DNA from 3 places in the Anaerobacillus sp. 1_MG-2023 genome. Region 3 is predicted to be linked to each of the others. Evidence: riboswitches for the same ligand, from Rfam matches in the RefSeq annotation. Region 3 holds a riboswitch; each other region holds the start of a gene.

Region 1 (4,907 bases), on a different contig from region 3:
GAAAGCATTTAGACCTTCAGCAGCACCAGGCAGTGTCACTGCTCGAATCACAATGATTAAGAAAAGAACAATTAATGTAGGAATGAAAATTTTATTAGCACGCTCAATGCCCTTTTTAACTCCAGCAAGAAGTACGCCAAGTGTAATGATCCATACGGCAATTAATGGAAGGAATACGCCTGGTACGATACTACCTGTTTGTCCAGGATCAACCGTTAATTTCAAATAATCATTGAAGAGGAATGCTTCTGTATCAGAACCCCAACTTTGATTAAATGCAAAATAGCTATAAGAGATGGCCCACGCAATAATTACCGCGTAGTATGTGGAGATGACGAATGCAACGATAACGCCCCACCACCCTAGCCATTCCATTTTCTTATTCATTCTAAAGAATGAAAGTGGTGCGGACCCACGGAATTTATGACCCAATGTAAATTCAAGAATAAGAATTGGAATTCCGGCTGTTAATAATGCAAATAAATAAGGAATAAAAAATGCCCCACCACCGTTGTCATAGGCTACGGCCGGAAATCTCCAAATGTTCCCTAGACCTATTGCTGAACCAACTGCGGCTAAAATAAAACCAGCCCTTGTCCCCCATTGCGCACGATTTTCCAAATAAATTACCCCCTTAGACAAATGTTAACCTTTTTCACCATAAGCCCCCTTCCAGAAAAAGGTTAAGACTTTTAAGTAAATTCAGATTATTTTGTTTATAGTATATCTAGTACGTATGTCCTTGTCAAAACAATCTTTTTACATTTTTCGTATGAATCGTTCAATTTTCTATATAAATCTCTCCTTTTTTGTGAAAATACATAAAAAAACAGGAGGAATATCCTCCTGTTTGATTAATGATTTGCCATTTCAACTGGTCTGTTGGCATATTTTCCTTTTAGCATGAAAATTAATAATCCGAATAGAATCGCTGTTGCCACAAGACCAAGAATGGAACTACCAGTAAAGCCAAGAACCAAATATCCTAGTATAGAAATACCTGCAACGAGCAATGCATAAGGCAACTGGGTCATCACATGATCGATATGGTGACTACCTGCGCCTGTGGAAGAAAGAATCGTTGTATCCGAAATTGGTGAGCAGTGATCTCCAAATACAGCTCCTGCAAGAACAGCGGCAAGTACAGGAAGCATGTAGGTAGGATCCGTAGCAGCGGCAATCTCTCCTGCGATCGGAAGCATAATGCCAAATGTTCCCCACGAAGTTCCCGTTGCAAACGCCATAACACCTGCAAGTAGGAACAAAATAGCTGGTAAGAAGCCAATCACAATATGGTCATTAACAAGTCCTGCAAGATACTTACCAGTTCCTAGCGAGCCGATAATTTCAATCAATGTCCATGCAAAGAAAAGAATGTATACGGCTGGAAGCATTGATTTAATGCCTTCCCAAATTCCTTTTCCAAGAACCGCTCCACCCATTCTTTTTGGAAAGAAGAAGAGGAGAGAAGTTATAAGTCCAATAATTCCACCATAAAGGAGAGAAGCAGCAACGTCTGTATTTTCAAAGACAGACAAAGCTGTCACGGCTGTATCCGTTCCGCTAACAGCCTGGATTCCTGTAATGATCATAAACGTAACAGTACCAGTAATTAGCATAATAATGGGCCATGCAAGATCAGCTACTTTCCCCTTCTCACTTTCAGGTAGTCCAGATGTTTGACCAGGTACGGCACCTTGATTCGGATCAAGCACTTCTCCTGTTTTCTGTGCACGGTCTTCATGTACTCTCATCGCCTTAAGATTAATGTCAAAATAACTAACAAAGAACACCATCGCCAGTGCGAAGAGAGCATACAAATTCATTGGAATCATTCTGATAAAAGCTTCTAACGCGCCAACACCTGTAATGCTATGCGTTGCTAATACACCACCAATTAACGCGATGATATAAGCCCCCCAGCTTGAAATAGGGGAAATAATACACATTGGTGCTGCAGTTGAATCAATGATATAGGCAAGCTTTGCCCTTGAAACATTGTGCCTGTCCGTAATCGGTCTACTAACGTTTCCAACTGCGAGCGAATTAAAGTAATCATCAATAAAAATAATAATACCAAATACCGCTGTGACAATCTGGGCGCCTACTCTTGTTTTCACGCGTTTCATGGCCCACTCGCCAAATGCGCGACTTCCACCTGAGATCGAAATAAAGGCCGTCATCATACCTAATAAAAGTAGGAAGAAAATAATGTACATGTTCCAAGTATTTAAACCACCGCTCTCGGAATCAATGAAGATCCCTTTTACGATTGTATAAATTTCTTCTAATGAATTTGGTACACTCCAATTGTTGATCATTAGCGCACCAAGAATAATGCCTACTCCTAGAGAAGGAAGCACTTTTCTAGTCACCACTACCATTAGCAAAGCTACGAGTGGTGGAATAATGGATAGAACTGAATTCTCCATGAATATCCTCCTAATAAATGATTGGTCATCATAACCGGAATGGACGCCTATCCCTCAACCTTCTTGTCGTGTTTGTATGCAAAAAAGCGAGCAATGATAGGATTGGTCCTATCATTGCTCGCTTCACCGAGTCAATGTTAAGTGTCCACCCCGATCAGTAGTTCTCCATTACAAGTTAGACTCATAATGACAGTTCGACACTTCTTCAATGTCGCCCCAACATAAATAATGTGACCGTTATTTATGCTTCGGCAGATCTCCCTTTCGATGCTGATCATTGGTGTCATTCTCCCAACACGTACTCATGAGGATCTGCTCCTCTACCTCATCGTATAAGATAAGGAACAATATTAAGTTCAGTTTTAAAGTATACCTTACTTTCGTTGTTTGTGCAATTGTAGATTGTTCCAGAGATATTTCTATTAGAAAGGAACTATTTTCTTATCTATCGACATTTAACAATGACGATGAATAATGGGGTTCCTTGTCTTAATCGGGCTTTGGCAAAACGATCGATGGATTCCCACCATTTCCATTATCACCATTATAATAATAAGGAACGTCTCCCTGAATAAATAGATCCCCGATTTTTACGGAGTTCGACACCTCAGTATTCTTTGTAGAGAAAGGGATAATTACGTTCATCTCAACTTTAATATTGATATACACCTCAAGATACGTGTTGTTAATTCCCGTTTCTTTCACCTTTGTATCAATATTAGAAACCACATCTCCAATCATTTCAAACCGCACTGGAATCCTCGGTCCAAAATTTGAGAGAAGAACATTATTTGTAGCCATCCCTAAAGGTATAGAGTATACGATTCCTTGTTGATTTTCGGTACCTTCGTAATCGATATCTATATCATTCTTAAAGGTTTCCAGCTTATCTAAATCACCAGCTTCAACATAATCTAAATAAGTTTGAACTCGTTCTGTGGCCTCTGAAATCAATCGATTATAAACTTGCGAGTTAAAGCTATAACTTGGTACTTTTTCGGAATCATTACCATGAACGATAATTAAATTCTCAACGTCAATACCGTCTGCGATCTTCTTTGAAATGGCATCATTTATTGCTTGCGCAGCAACTTGACGTGTTTTTGTTTCAGCAATACTGATTAAGCTTGGTTCAATTCCTTTATTAACAATCCATAATCCTTGAACCGTAGTAAAGATAAAAATAATAAAGGAGATGACAAAAACATATCGAAAGGGAAGCGGTCCCTTTCTAAAGAATTTTCTGCGAGTTCGAAACAACGTGAACCCTCCCTTCTCTTCTTCATGTATATGCCATGGAGAAGAGAAGTATGGACAATTTCCTAGAAAGAGCCAAAATCAAGCTACTAGATGTGTCATAATCGAAAAGAAAGCCGTAGCAAGTGCTACGGCTTTCTTCACATCATCTTAAGCATCGCGTCTCTACCCTTAGTTCCAATCGTAATGCCTCGCGCTTCTGCTTCAAGCGTAACAGATTCGAGCGGTGCATCAAGCAGTTGTTCAATAGACCGTACACCAACAGCTCTTCCTGCGATAATCTTTCGGTCGCTTAACTTTTCATTAAGTAAGGCTACATCGAGTGCGCCGCACATGATATACCCATTGTCATTCATGACCGCTAGAAAATTCGTTTTCGGAAGCTGCATACTTACCGCTATAAAAGGATGACCGTCAATCAAGATTGGTGACATAGTGATCACGTCATTCCCGCCTCCTGACCTGAATGAATATCACTATATCTATATGAGACAAAGAGCATGTTTGACAATCAAACGCTGAAAATTTTAATGTCTATTTTCTAAACGCCATGCAAGGAGATCTCGAAGCATTTCAGGTAAAAAGTATTTCTTTTTAGCATGCTTCATTTGAGGATAGAATTTCCCAAATGTGAACATATCAGCCGTCGCAACGGCATATTCTTCATCAGAAACAAGCTTCTTTCCGTTGTGAAAAACATCTGTTACATGATAGAGGCCGTCGTCCATTTTGACAGAGGTAACCTCAAGTCCATCAAATGCCATAATCCCCATTACCTCACCTCTGAAACCGAGACCTTTAAAACTTAAATTCACTATTTCATCTGACATAGAATAAGAGATGATTTCTCGTAACTCACTTCCTTTTAACACCACTTTGCAAGGATTAACAGGATGAGGGCAAATGCGATGAAGATCTTCTCTTGATACATTTCCTTCTGGTAACCCATCAAGCAACATACCAGCATTAATCATGCCAATATCCGCTCCACACCACTCTCTAAGAGCGGCAGCTAACTCATCAGCTAGAACCGAGCGTTGAAACCATTCAGATTCAAGAGGCTGTTCAAGACGACATACGACCTCTTCAAGCATCTTATGTGCATCGATACTTAGTTGTTGAATCATCGCCTTCGCTTCCTCGTCTTCTTTCCGATTCCGGACGGTTATTGAATATGCTTCCTTCTCAATCACTTTCTTTGTTTCCATATCAAAACAA
Region 2 (4,907 bases), on a different contig from region 3:
TAACGAGCCAGTTATTGTGTATACTTGGGAAGAAACTAGGGTAATGTCCTATAATAAGGTGTCGTTTGAACACGAACAAATTTATACGTATTCAAACTTTCTATCTGATCTTCAATATTACGATGACCATCGCGTATTTTTAACAGGAAAGGTTCTCGATGGATTTAAGAAGCAAAATATATCGATGGATGGTCAAATCAAAAAGGTCAAAGAATTCCATTCCTCCATATTGTATGATCCTGTCTATCATGACATTGTTTTATATGAGTTCTTAAGATAATAGAAAATTGAGGTAATGTGTTACAATGAGAGGGGAACATAGATACGCCTTGAAAAGGAGTAGTGAGGTGAGGCAGCATGGAACAACATCTTAAAAATAAGCTAGCGATCCTTCCTGACCAGCCCGGGTGTTATTTAATGAAAGATCGCCAGGGAACGATTATTTATGTTGGGAAGGCAAAGGTGCTAAAAAATAGAGTCAGATCTTATTTTAGTGGATCACACGACGGAAAAACGCAGCGGCTTGTAAGTGAAATACGTGATTTTGAGTATATCGTAACCTCCACAAATCTTGAAGCTCTTATACTTGAACTTAATTTAATCAAAAAACATGATCCGAAATATAATGTGATGCTTAAAGATGATAAAAGCTATCCTTATATAAAAATAACGGCAGAAGAACAGCCCCGCTTAATTACGACACGTAAAATAAAAAAAGATAAAGGTAAGTATTTTGGACCATATCCGAATGCTTATGCAGCTAGTGCAACAAAGAAGCTTTTGGACAGACTATATCCTTTACGTAAATGTCGTAAAATGCCTGATCGCGTCTGTCTTTATTATCATATAGGCCAGTGTCTGGCTCCATGTGTCAACGACGTGTCTAAAGAGCAAAATAAAGAGATGATTGACGGGATTACGCGTTTTCTAAACGGAGGTCACCAGGAAGTTAAAGAAGACATAGAAAGAAAGATGACCACAGCATCTGAGAACATGGATTTCGAGCGAGCAAAAGAGTTTCGCGATTTAATGTTTCATATTGATAAAGTTATGGAAGTGCAAAAGATCCAATCTAACGATGGTATTGATCGGGATATTTTCGGTTATAGTTTCGACAAAGGATGGATGTGTGTTCAAGTTTTCTTTGTACGACAAGGGAAGTTAATTGAGAGAGATGTTTCTCTTTTTCCTTTCTATAATGATGCCGAAGAAGATTTTTTAACTTATATCGGTCAGTTCTATCTTCAACAAAATCATCCTAAGCCAAAAGAAGTACTGCTTCCTCAGGAGGTTAATGCTCAGATGGTAGAAGAACTTCTACAAATTCCTGTTCATCAGCCAAAACGAGGCAAGAAAAAAGAGCTTGTGGAGCTTACAATGAAGAACGCGACCATTGCCATTAATGAGAAATTTTCATTAATTGAACGCGACGAGAAAAGAACGATTGATGCTGTTGAAAACTTGGGAGAAAAGCTTAATATAGAAGCTCCACTTAGAATTGAAGCTTTTGATAACTCGAACATTCAGGGAACGAACCCTGTATCCGCTATGGTTGTTTTTCTTGATGGAAAGCCAAAGAAAAATGAGTATCGCAAGTACAAAATCAAAACTGTGGAAGGACCAAACGATGTAGGTTCTATGAAAGAGGTTGTGAGAAGAAGATATTCAAGAATGCTTAAGGAAAATGGTCCGCTTCCTGACTTAATTATTATTGACGGCGGAATAGCTCAAATACAGGCGTCACAGGATGTGCTCGAGAATGAGCTTGGTCTAGACATACCGGTTTGTTCGCTGACGAAAGATGAGAAACATAAAACGTCTCATCTTCTTATTGGTGATCCTCCAGAGGCTGTTTATCTACCAAGAAATAGTCAGGAATTCTACCTGTTGCAAAGGATTCAAGATGAAGTACACCGATTTGCGATTACGTTTCATCGACAGCTTCGAGGGAAATCGATGCTTAAGTCAAGTCTTGACGATATTCCCGGTATCGGAGAGAAGAGAAAAAAGAAGCTGCTAAATCATTTTGGATCGATTAAAAAGATGAAAGAAGCGAGCGTTGAAGACTTACACAACGCAGGACTACCAATGAATGTTGCAGAGGAAGTAATCGCTCGATTTGAAAGTCAATCAAACTAATTTGTAAGAACATGTTGCGGCATTCACGTAAGTTCGTTATAATGAGTGAAATTTAATAGTTCCACACTTCGAAAGTTGAAGTGATGGTAGAGGCGCAAAAACCAACAGTAAGCTTACTGAAGAGTGTTAAGACTCAGTGATAGGAGCTGAAAGGGGGATTTGCCGAAGTGGAAAGACGCTTATCCGTCTGAAGCTGGATCTGTATTGAATAAGTGCAGAGCTGTCATCCAATACCTACCCGGGAATTGGATGGAGAACTATCTCACAAAGGGACGTTTTCTTGGATTTGTTATGAAAACAACAGTGAGGTTTTTCTCATTGTTGTTTTTTTATACTTTAATAAACGCTTTACAGGTTTAAAGTATAAAAAAATGAAGGCTATCGCTATTTCAATCTGGTGAGTGGCCGAGTTTTTAATATCCATTTCGACTCTTAGTTAGTGAGTGTTTGTAACGTGCGATATTAACGCACTATGAGGGATAACGAGCTGCATGAAAGAAAGGATGGAGAGAGTGGGACTACGCGTATTGAAATTCGGAGGCACGTCTGTTGGAGATGTTGAGAAAATCAAAAATGTTTCCAAAAGGCTTATGGAAGCTGTAAATAATGGAGATGAGGTTGTTGCGGTTGTTTCAGCGATGGGCAAAACAACGGATGAGCTTTTAGGATTATCAAAAGGGATAACAGCTACACCGTCTGCAAGAGAGCTTGATATGCTTCTAACGACTGGAGAACAAGTGACAACAGCGCTTCTTTCAATGGCATTAAATGAAGAAGGGTACGATGCCATTTCATTGACTGGCTGGCAAGCAGGAATTAAAACAGAGTCGCTACACGGCAATGCAAGAATCCTCGATATTGATGCTTCACGTATGAATCAACACCTTGCTGAGGGAAAAATTGTGATAGTAGCAGGATTCCAGGGGCTAACTGATACGTATGACATCGCAACGCTAGGGCGAGGTGGTTCCGATACAACAGCTGTGGCGATTGCAGCAGCTCTTAAAGCGGATCGTTGTGAGATTTATACAGATGTAGATGGTGTGTATACGACAGATCCTCGATATGTGAAGGGTGCAAGAAAGCTTTCTACGATTTCTTATGATGAAATGCTTGAACTTGCTAACCTTGGGGCTGGTGTCTTACATCCTAGAGCGGTTGAGTTTGCAAAAAACTATAACATCTTGCTTGAGGTCCGCTCGAGCTTTACGAATGAACCTGGAACGCTAATTGAGGAGGTCGTATCAATGGAACAAAATTTGGTGGTTAGAGGTCTGGCTTTTGAAAGTAACGTAACGAAAATAACAATTTCGGGTTTGCCGAATGAGATTACAACACTTCCTTCCTTGTTCTCATCTCTTGCGGCAAATGGTATTAATGTAGATGTGATCATTCAAAGTACAGGAGAGAAAAATACAACGAGTATCTCATTTTCAATTGAAACTGCCTCTCTTGAATTAACTCTTGATGTGCTCCGTCGCATTAAAGTGAAACTTCCCTACGAACATATTTATCACGAATCAGAACTTGCTAAGGTATCGATAGTAGGATCAGGTATGATTTCTAACCCTGGTGTTGCGGCACAAATGTTTGAAGTGCTTGCTGAACACGGGGTAGAAATGAAGATGGTGAGTACATCAGAAATCAAAGTGTCAACGATCGTTCCAGAAGATAAAATGATTTATGCTATTGAGTCGCTACACGATAAATTTCAACTAGATGAAAGAACCCCTGTTAAACAAATGTAATCAAAAAGGAGACCACATGTGGTCTCCTTTTTATTCAATCTGATCTTTTGGGTCCCATTTTACTGTGAATTGAATTTCATTCTTTTTATCAGTTTCATAGGCTTCAGCGATGCAACGAAGCATATTTTGATATTGTTCAGCAAGAAAACCTGCTTCAAGTTGATAACAAGCATTTCGACTAGTACTTCTTCGCTCAGTGATAAGAGCTGACTGAAGATCAAACGTTACTTCATTCTTTTTTTCTTGTGCAATTGATAATTTACCCCATCCAGCACGCTGAAAAAAATCCTCGATCTCTTCTCGAGTGGAGAGCGGGAATTGCCTGGCCATTTCTTTTCCAGTCCAATATAAAACAGCCGGCTGTTCACTTCCAAGAAGTTCAGGAATAAGAACTTCTCTATAAAATTCATATCCAAAAGCAGTTGTTTCTATTTCATGACTATAATCAATCGAGTTTGTGCGCTTCTTAAACATAAATTCCTCCCAGCTTTTCTACAAAATAATTATAACGTTTTATCGACAAATCCTCCATAGAACCATAGATAGAATTTATTTATATAGAAAGCGTATTCAATTGAGATATACTCAGGTGTTGTAAGGGAATTTTGAAAAATCTAAATGTACACGTTTTCTTGACGGTCCTAAATGATGGGAGTACAATGGGTATGTCACAATATAATCGACAGAAAGCGATGATTTCTGTGCATGCAAAGACTTCTTTATTAGAAAAAATGCACTGGCAGATGGTAGCTTAACAACTTAAAAGGGGGACACACAAAACATGGCCGCAAGTCGAGACTTTGTAAGCCGAAAATTGCATTCGCTTCTAGGAGTAATTCCGCTCGGACTTTATGTTACTCAGCATCTTACTGTTAACTATTTTGCAACAAGAGGGCCCGAGGCGTTTAATGACGCAGCTCATTTTATGGAGAGCCTTCCTTACAGGTATTTGCTTGAAATTTTCGTTATTTTCTTACCGCTCTTATTCCATGCGATTTACGGCGTTTATATCGCGTTTCA
Region 3 (4,907 bases):
TGTAGGATCTCCGCCTTGAGCAACAAAACCTGGGATTACGCGGTGGAAGTTCACACCGTTGTAGAAACCTTCATTTGCAAGTTTCTCAAAGTTAGCAACAGTGTTAGGTGCTGCTTCTGGATAAAATTCAATTTCAATAACTTCTCCATTTTCAAATGCAATTGTTCCTTTTTTCATAAATAAATCCTCCTGCACTAACAATTTTCTTAAAAGCTCTTTCATTATAGCACAGACTGAAGCTGTTCCATATCATTTATGCTTTTCAACTATTATTTTGATATAATCGCTTGTTTTAATGGCAAATCATGTCGAACTAAATCCTCGTATGACTCTCTCTCAACAACAAGGTTTGCCTCACCATTTTCAACAAAAACTACAGCCGGTCTTGGTAATCTATTGTAGTTATTTGCCATGGAATAACCATATGCCCCCGTTGAAAAAACAGCCATTGTATCGCCAGCAATCGCTCGCTGTAACTGGCAATCCCAAATTAACATATCACCTGATTCACAGCACTTTCCTGCTACAGAGTATAGGTGATCTTTTGCTTCATTCATTCGATTTGCTATTGTGGCTTCATATTTTGCCTGATAGAGAGCAGGGCGTAAATTATCCGTCATCCCTCCATCTACAGCGAGGTAATGTCTCAACTCTGGAACATTTTTGTGTGAACCAACCGTATATAACGTTAGTCCAGCTTCTCCTACTAGTGAACGCCCAGGTTCAATCCAGATCTCAGGCATGTTCATTTGCCCTGTTACCTGATTTCTGATTGTTTCAATCATAGCTTCAATGTAGTTCCCTACTGGTAGTGGGTGATCTTCGCTCGTATATCGGATTCCAAATCCTCCACCAAGGTTAAGGACTTCAGGCTCAAAACCATAGGCATCGTACCATGTTGTAAGATAGCTATAGATCTTTTCAATCGCCATTACAAAGCCATTTGTTTCAAAAATTTGTGAGCCTATATGACAATGAAGTCCAAGAAGATGAATAGCACTCATTTTTGTTACATCCAATATCGCGCGTTCTACCTGACCACTCTGTAAATCAAAACCAAATTTGGAATCTTCTTGGCCTGTTAAAATATAATCATGCGTATGTGCTTCAATACCTGGTGTTATACGCAGCAGCACATTAGCTTTCACATTTTTTTCTTCTGCAATTTGCTCAAGTAGAGATAATTCGTAAAAATTATCAACAACGAAGCAACCTATTTCTGCATCAAGCGCCATTCTAATTTCAGATTCACTTTTGTTATTTCCATGAAAATGAATGCGCTCCACGGGAAAACCCGCCTTCAAAGCAGTATAAAGCTCTCCACCGGATACAACATCTAAACTTAATCCTTCTTCTTCTGCAAGTTGGATCATTGCCATACATGAAAAGGCCTTACTAGCATAAGCTACTTGATAGTTTACATTTTCACGTTCAAAGGCACTTCGAAACGCCCTTGCTTTATCTCGAATCATGGCCACGTCATAAACATATAACGCAGTGCCAAATTTTTTTCCTAATTGGACCGTATCGATCCCTCCAACTGTTAGATGCCCCTCTTCTGAAATTGCAGATGTACTGTATAAATTCACAATCATTTCTCCCCTCTCGCTTATATAAATGCGAGCTCCCTCCACACAATAAGAAAAACAGCCAACTTTATAGATAGGCTGTTTTTCTCCGTATCCTCACGAGTTGGATTAGCTCACCACTGAAAGAAATCCATCCTCCAGTGACAGTCTGCAACTTATTCAGCAGCAGCCCAGCAAGAAAAGAATGGGTCCTTTCTCACTTCGGCAAATTGACCTTTCTGATATCGTCTTCGCATTCCATTCTATGCTCAGATATCTTACTCATTCGTTTTGCGCCTCTATCCCCATTACGTTCAATGAGGTCTATTCGATTAAGAAATAAATTATCATACTTTTTAAGATTCGGCAAGTGGTTTGTCCGGCTGCTTCGTTTCATTCTGGGGCTCTGTAATACTTGGACGCAGTTTTGTCAAAGGAACAGAAACGCGAATTAGCACTTGAATAAACGCTTTTGCATTAAAAGGAATGAATGGCCATAAATAAGGTGTATTTAATGGCTTTAAGGCGACTAGGAAGAGAATAATAGCTGTCACGCCTATTATATATCCTGGAACTCTGAAGAAAAAGACAAGGAAAAGTAGTAATAATCTAACTAGTTTGTTCGCTATTGATAACTCATAACTGGGCGTTGCGTAAGAACCTATAGCCGCAATAGAAACATACAGAATAACTTCTGGCACAAATAATCCTACATCGATAGCAATTTGACCAATTAATACAGCTGCAATTAAACCCATCGCTGTAGAAAGCGGGGTAGGCGTATGAATGGCGGCCATTCTCAGCGTTTCGATCCCAATTTCTGCAAGAATGATTTGAATAAATATCGGTACATTCGTTTCATCATTTGGCCCAATAAAATCAATCGATTTAGGCAACAACCCTGGTTCATATACCGCCAATAACCACAGGGGAAGTAACAATAGCGCTGCTAGCATTCCTCCAAAGCGGACCCATCTCAAGAATGCACCAGGTAATGGAGCTTCCCTGTATTCTTCTGCATGTTGAACATGGTGGAAAAAGGTTGTTGGTGTAATAATAACACTCGGAGAAGTATCAACGATAATTAAGACATGCCCTTCTAACAAATGGGATGCGGCTACATCTGGCCTTTCCGTATATCGTACAAGTGGAAAAGGATTTCCCGCCTGATGCACTAAAAACTCTTCGACAGTTTTATCAGCCATAGGAATACCATCAATATTAATTTCTTTTAGTTTTTTCTTAATGATTTCTACTAAGTTTGGGTTAGCTACATCCTGAATATAAGTGATACACACATCCGTTTTAGAACGCTCTCCGATTTGAAATATTTCATTACGCAAACGACCATCTCTAATACGCCTTCTAGTAAGTGCAGTATTCTCAATAATATTTTCTGTGAAACCGTCTCTAGAACCTCTAATCACTTTCTCAGTGTCTGGCTCCTGAGGCGTTCTACCTGGATACTTTCGAACATCAATAATGTAAGCAATCTCTTCGCCTTCCATAAATACAGCGATCAGTCCAGAAAGAACTTGATCGACGACCTCATCGAACGTCTCTACTTTTGTTACTTGCTGATGGGGCAAATGATTATGGATAACTTGCTCGAATTTAACGGTCAAGCGATGATGATCATCTAATTCCATCAATTCACGCATGATCTCAACAATGATTGATGTATCACATAATCCAGTACAATAATAGAATTGTATTTCTTTATTCAAAATCTTGAGTTTACGTACACCTACGTCAAAACTTTCCCCAATGCCAATTGATTTTTTCAAGAATTCTTCATTTTCTTTTAATTTTTTAAATATTTCTTGTTTGTTATTCATTTTTGTTGTCATAGAAACCGCTCCTTTCAAGCAGAATTTGAACGGCTTTCAATGTTATAGGCGACCCAACCTCCGGATCATCAAGTCCAGACATTTTACCTATATCACCGACACCTATAATAATAGGGACATTCAGTTTATCTAAAATAGATACAGTATCCCCATCTATTCTCCCAGCTTCCATATCAGCAAATCCATTCTTATCAACACCGAAATGTGTTAATTCACCATCCCTATCAATGGAAACATCTACTCTCGTCCATTCAGAGAAGTGTGTTCTCGAGGCAACTGCAATCGCACCAAGTAGTTCAACATCTTCATCCTCAGCCACAGCCTGCATCGCTAGTTCTCCATAACCTTCACCCGGAAAACCACTATCATCAAACATTACAAAGATTGGATCGTGTGGAGCTTCTTTAATTAGGGAAATAATTTCATAACCAGCAAGCGGGGTAGGATTTCCTGCTGATTGGCTAATGCATCTCCCGCCAATATCCGAAGCCACTTTTTCAATTGCTTTTTGCGCGTAAAGATCTCCATCAGTAACGAAAATAACCCGCCGCTTGTTCAATTCATTCACCCCTTTGGTTTGAATATAATGGCTATGATAAATCCGAAAACAATAGCTGATGAAATTCCAGCTGAAGTTAACTGAAATATCCCCATTGCAATGCCTATAAATCCATGTTCCTCTCCTTGCTGCATCGCCCCATGTAGCAAGGAATGTCCGAAGCTCGTAATTGGCACTGTCGCACCAGCTCCTGCGAATTCAATCAGTCGATCGTATATACCAAACCCGTCAAGAATCGCTCCAGCCACAACAAAAGATGACATGACATGAGCTGGTGTTAATCTAAAAATATCGAGCAATAACTGACCTACAACACAAATGGCTCCTCCTACTGCAAAAGCAATGAAGTATTCCACTATTCCTCACCTCCAACTCGCTCAAAAACCACTGCATGAGCGATAGCAGGCATACTTTCTTTCTGCTGCACCATAACGGGGCTATGCAAGCATCCTGTAGCTGTAACAAGAATTTTTGAATACTTCCCTTGTTTTAGAAGCTCTATGAGATGACCATACGTAACAACCGCCGAACAGGCACATCCACTTCCACCTGCGAATACTTCTTTCTGGTCTGGACGATAGATCATTAACCCACAATCATTATGATTATTAGTAATGTCAAACCCTTTCTCAAGCAATAAATCACGAACAATCGGAGAACCAACTGCAGATAAATCTCCAGTAACAATTAAGTCATAATCTGAAGGCTTTACATTCAGGTCCTCAAAATGTGTGGCCAATGTATCTGCTGCCGCTGGCGCCATCGCACTCCCCATATCAAACGGATCTTTGATTCCCCAGTCAACTACTCTTCCAATCGTTGCCGCAGAGATTTGAATGTCCGATAACTCCTGACTAACTAAGGCAGCTCCAGCACCAGTTACAGTTGATGTCGCAGTACCGGGTTTCTGACCTCCATATTCTGTTGGAT

The links. Region 3 has a riboswitch for lysine ahead of lysA (diaminopimelate decarboxylase). Riboswitches for the same ligand answer to the same signal wherever they lie in the genome.
Region 1: another riboswitch for lysine. It lies ahead of Q4550_RS20135 (Na+/H+ antiporter NhaC family protein); the one in region 3 lies ahead of lysA (diaminopimelate decarboxylase).
Region 2: another riboswitch for lysine. It lies ahead of Q4550_RS09290 (aspartate kinase); the one in region 3 lies ahead of lysA (diaminopimelate decarboxylase).

Annotation. Positions count from the first base shown of each region.
Region 1 is NZ_JAUORD010000015.1:78,177-83,083, reverse strand. It holds gene Q4550_RS20140 (sodium-dependent transporter) at 1-621, opposite strand, end outside; gene Q4550_RS20135 (Na+/H+ antiporter NhaC family protein) at 855-2,432, opposite strand; lysine riboswitch at 2,583-2,763, opposite strand; gene yunB (sporulation protein YunB) at 2,922-3,692, opposite strand; gene Q4550_RS20125 (YunC family protein) at 3,830-4,123, opposite strand; gene Q4550_RS20120 (bifunctional metallophosphatase/5'-nucleotidase) at 4,217-4,907, opposite strand, start outside.
Region 2 is NZ_JAUORD010000004.1:148,307-153,213, reverse strand. It holds gene Q4550_RS09300 (glycosyltransferase family 39 protein) at 1-280, shown strand, start outside; gene uvrC (excinuclease ABC subunit UvrC) at 358-2,139, shown strand; lysine riboswitch at 2,219-2,407, shown strand; gene Q4550_RS09290 (aspartate kinase) at 2,652-3,887, shown strand; gene Q4550_RS09285 (YslB family protein) at 3,918-4,361, opposite strand; gene Q4550_RS09280 (succinate dehydrogenase cytochrome b558 subunit) at 4,669-4,907, shown strand, end outside.
Region 3 is NZ_JAUORD010000002.1:309,803-314,709, reverse strand. It holds gene Q4550_RS05400 (peptidylprolyl isomerase) at 1-177, opposite strand, end outside; gene lysA (diaminopimelate decarboxylase) at 270-1,589, opposite strand; lysine riboswitch at 1,691-1,878, opposite strand; gene Q4550_RS05390 (spore germination protein) at 1,925-3,418, opposite strand; gene spoVAEA (stage V sporulation protein SpoVABEA) at 3,399-3,977, opposite strand; gene spoVAE (stage V sporulation protein AE) at 3,983-4,333, opposite strand; gene spoVAD (stage V sporulation protein AD) at 4,333-4,907, opposite strand, start outside.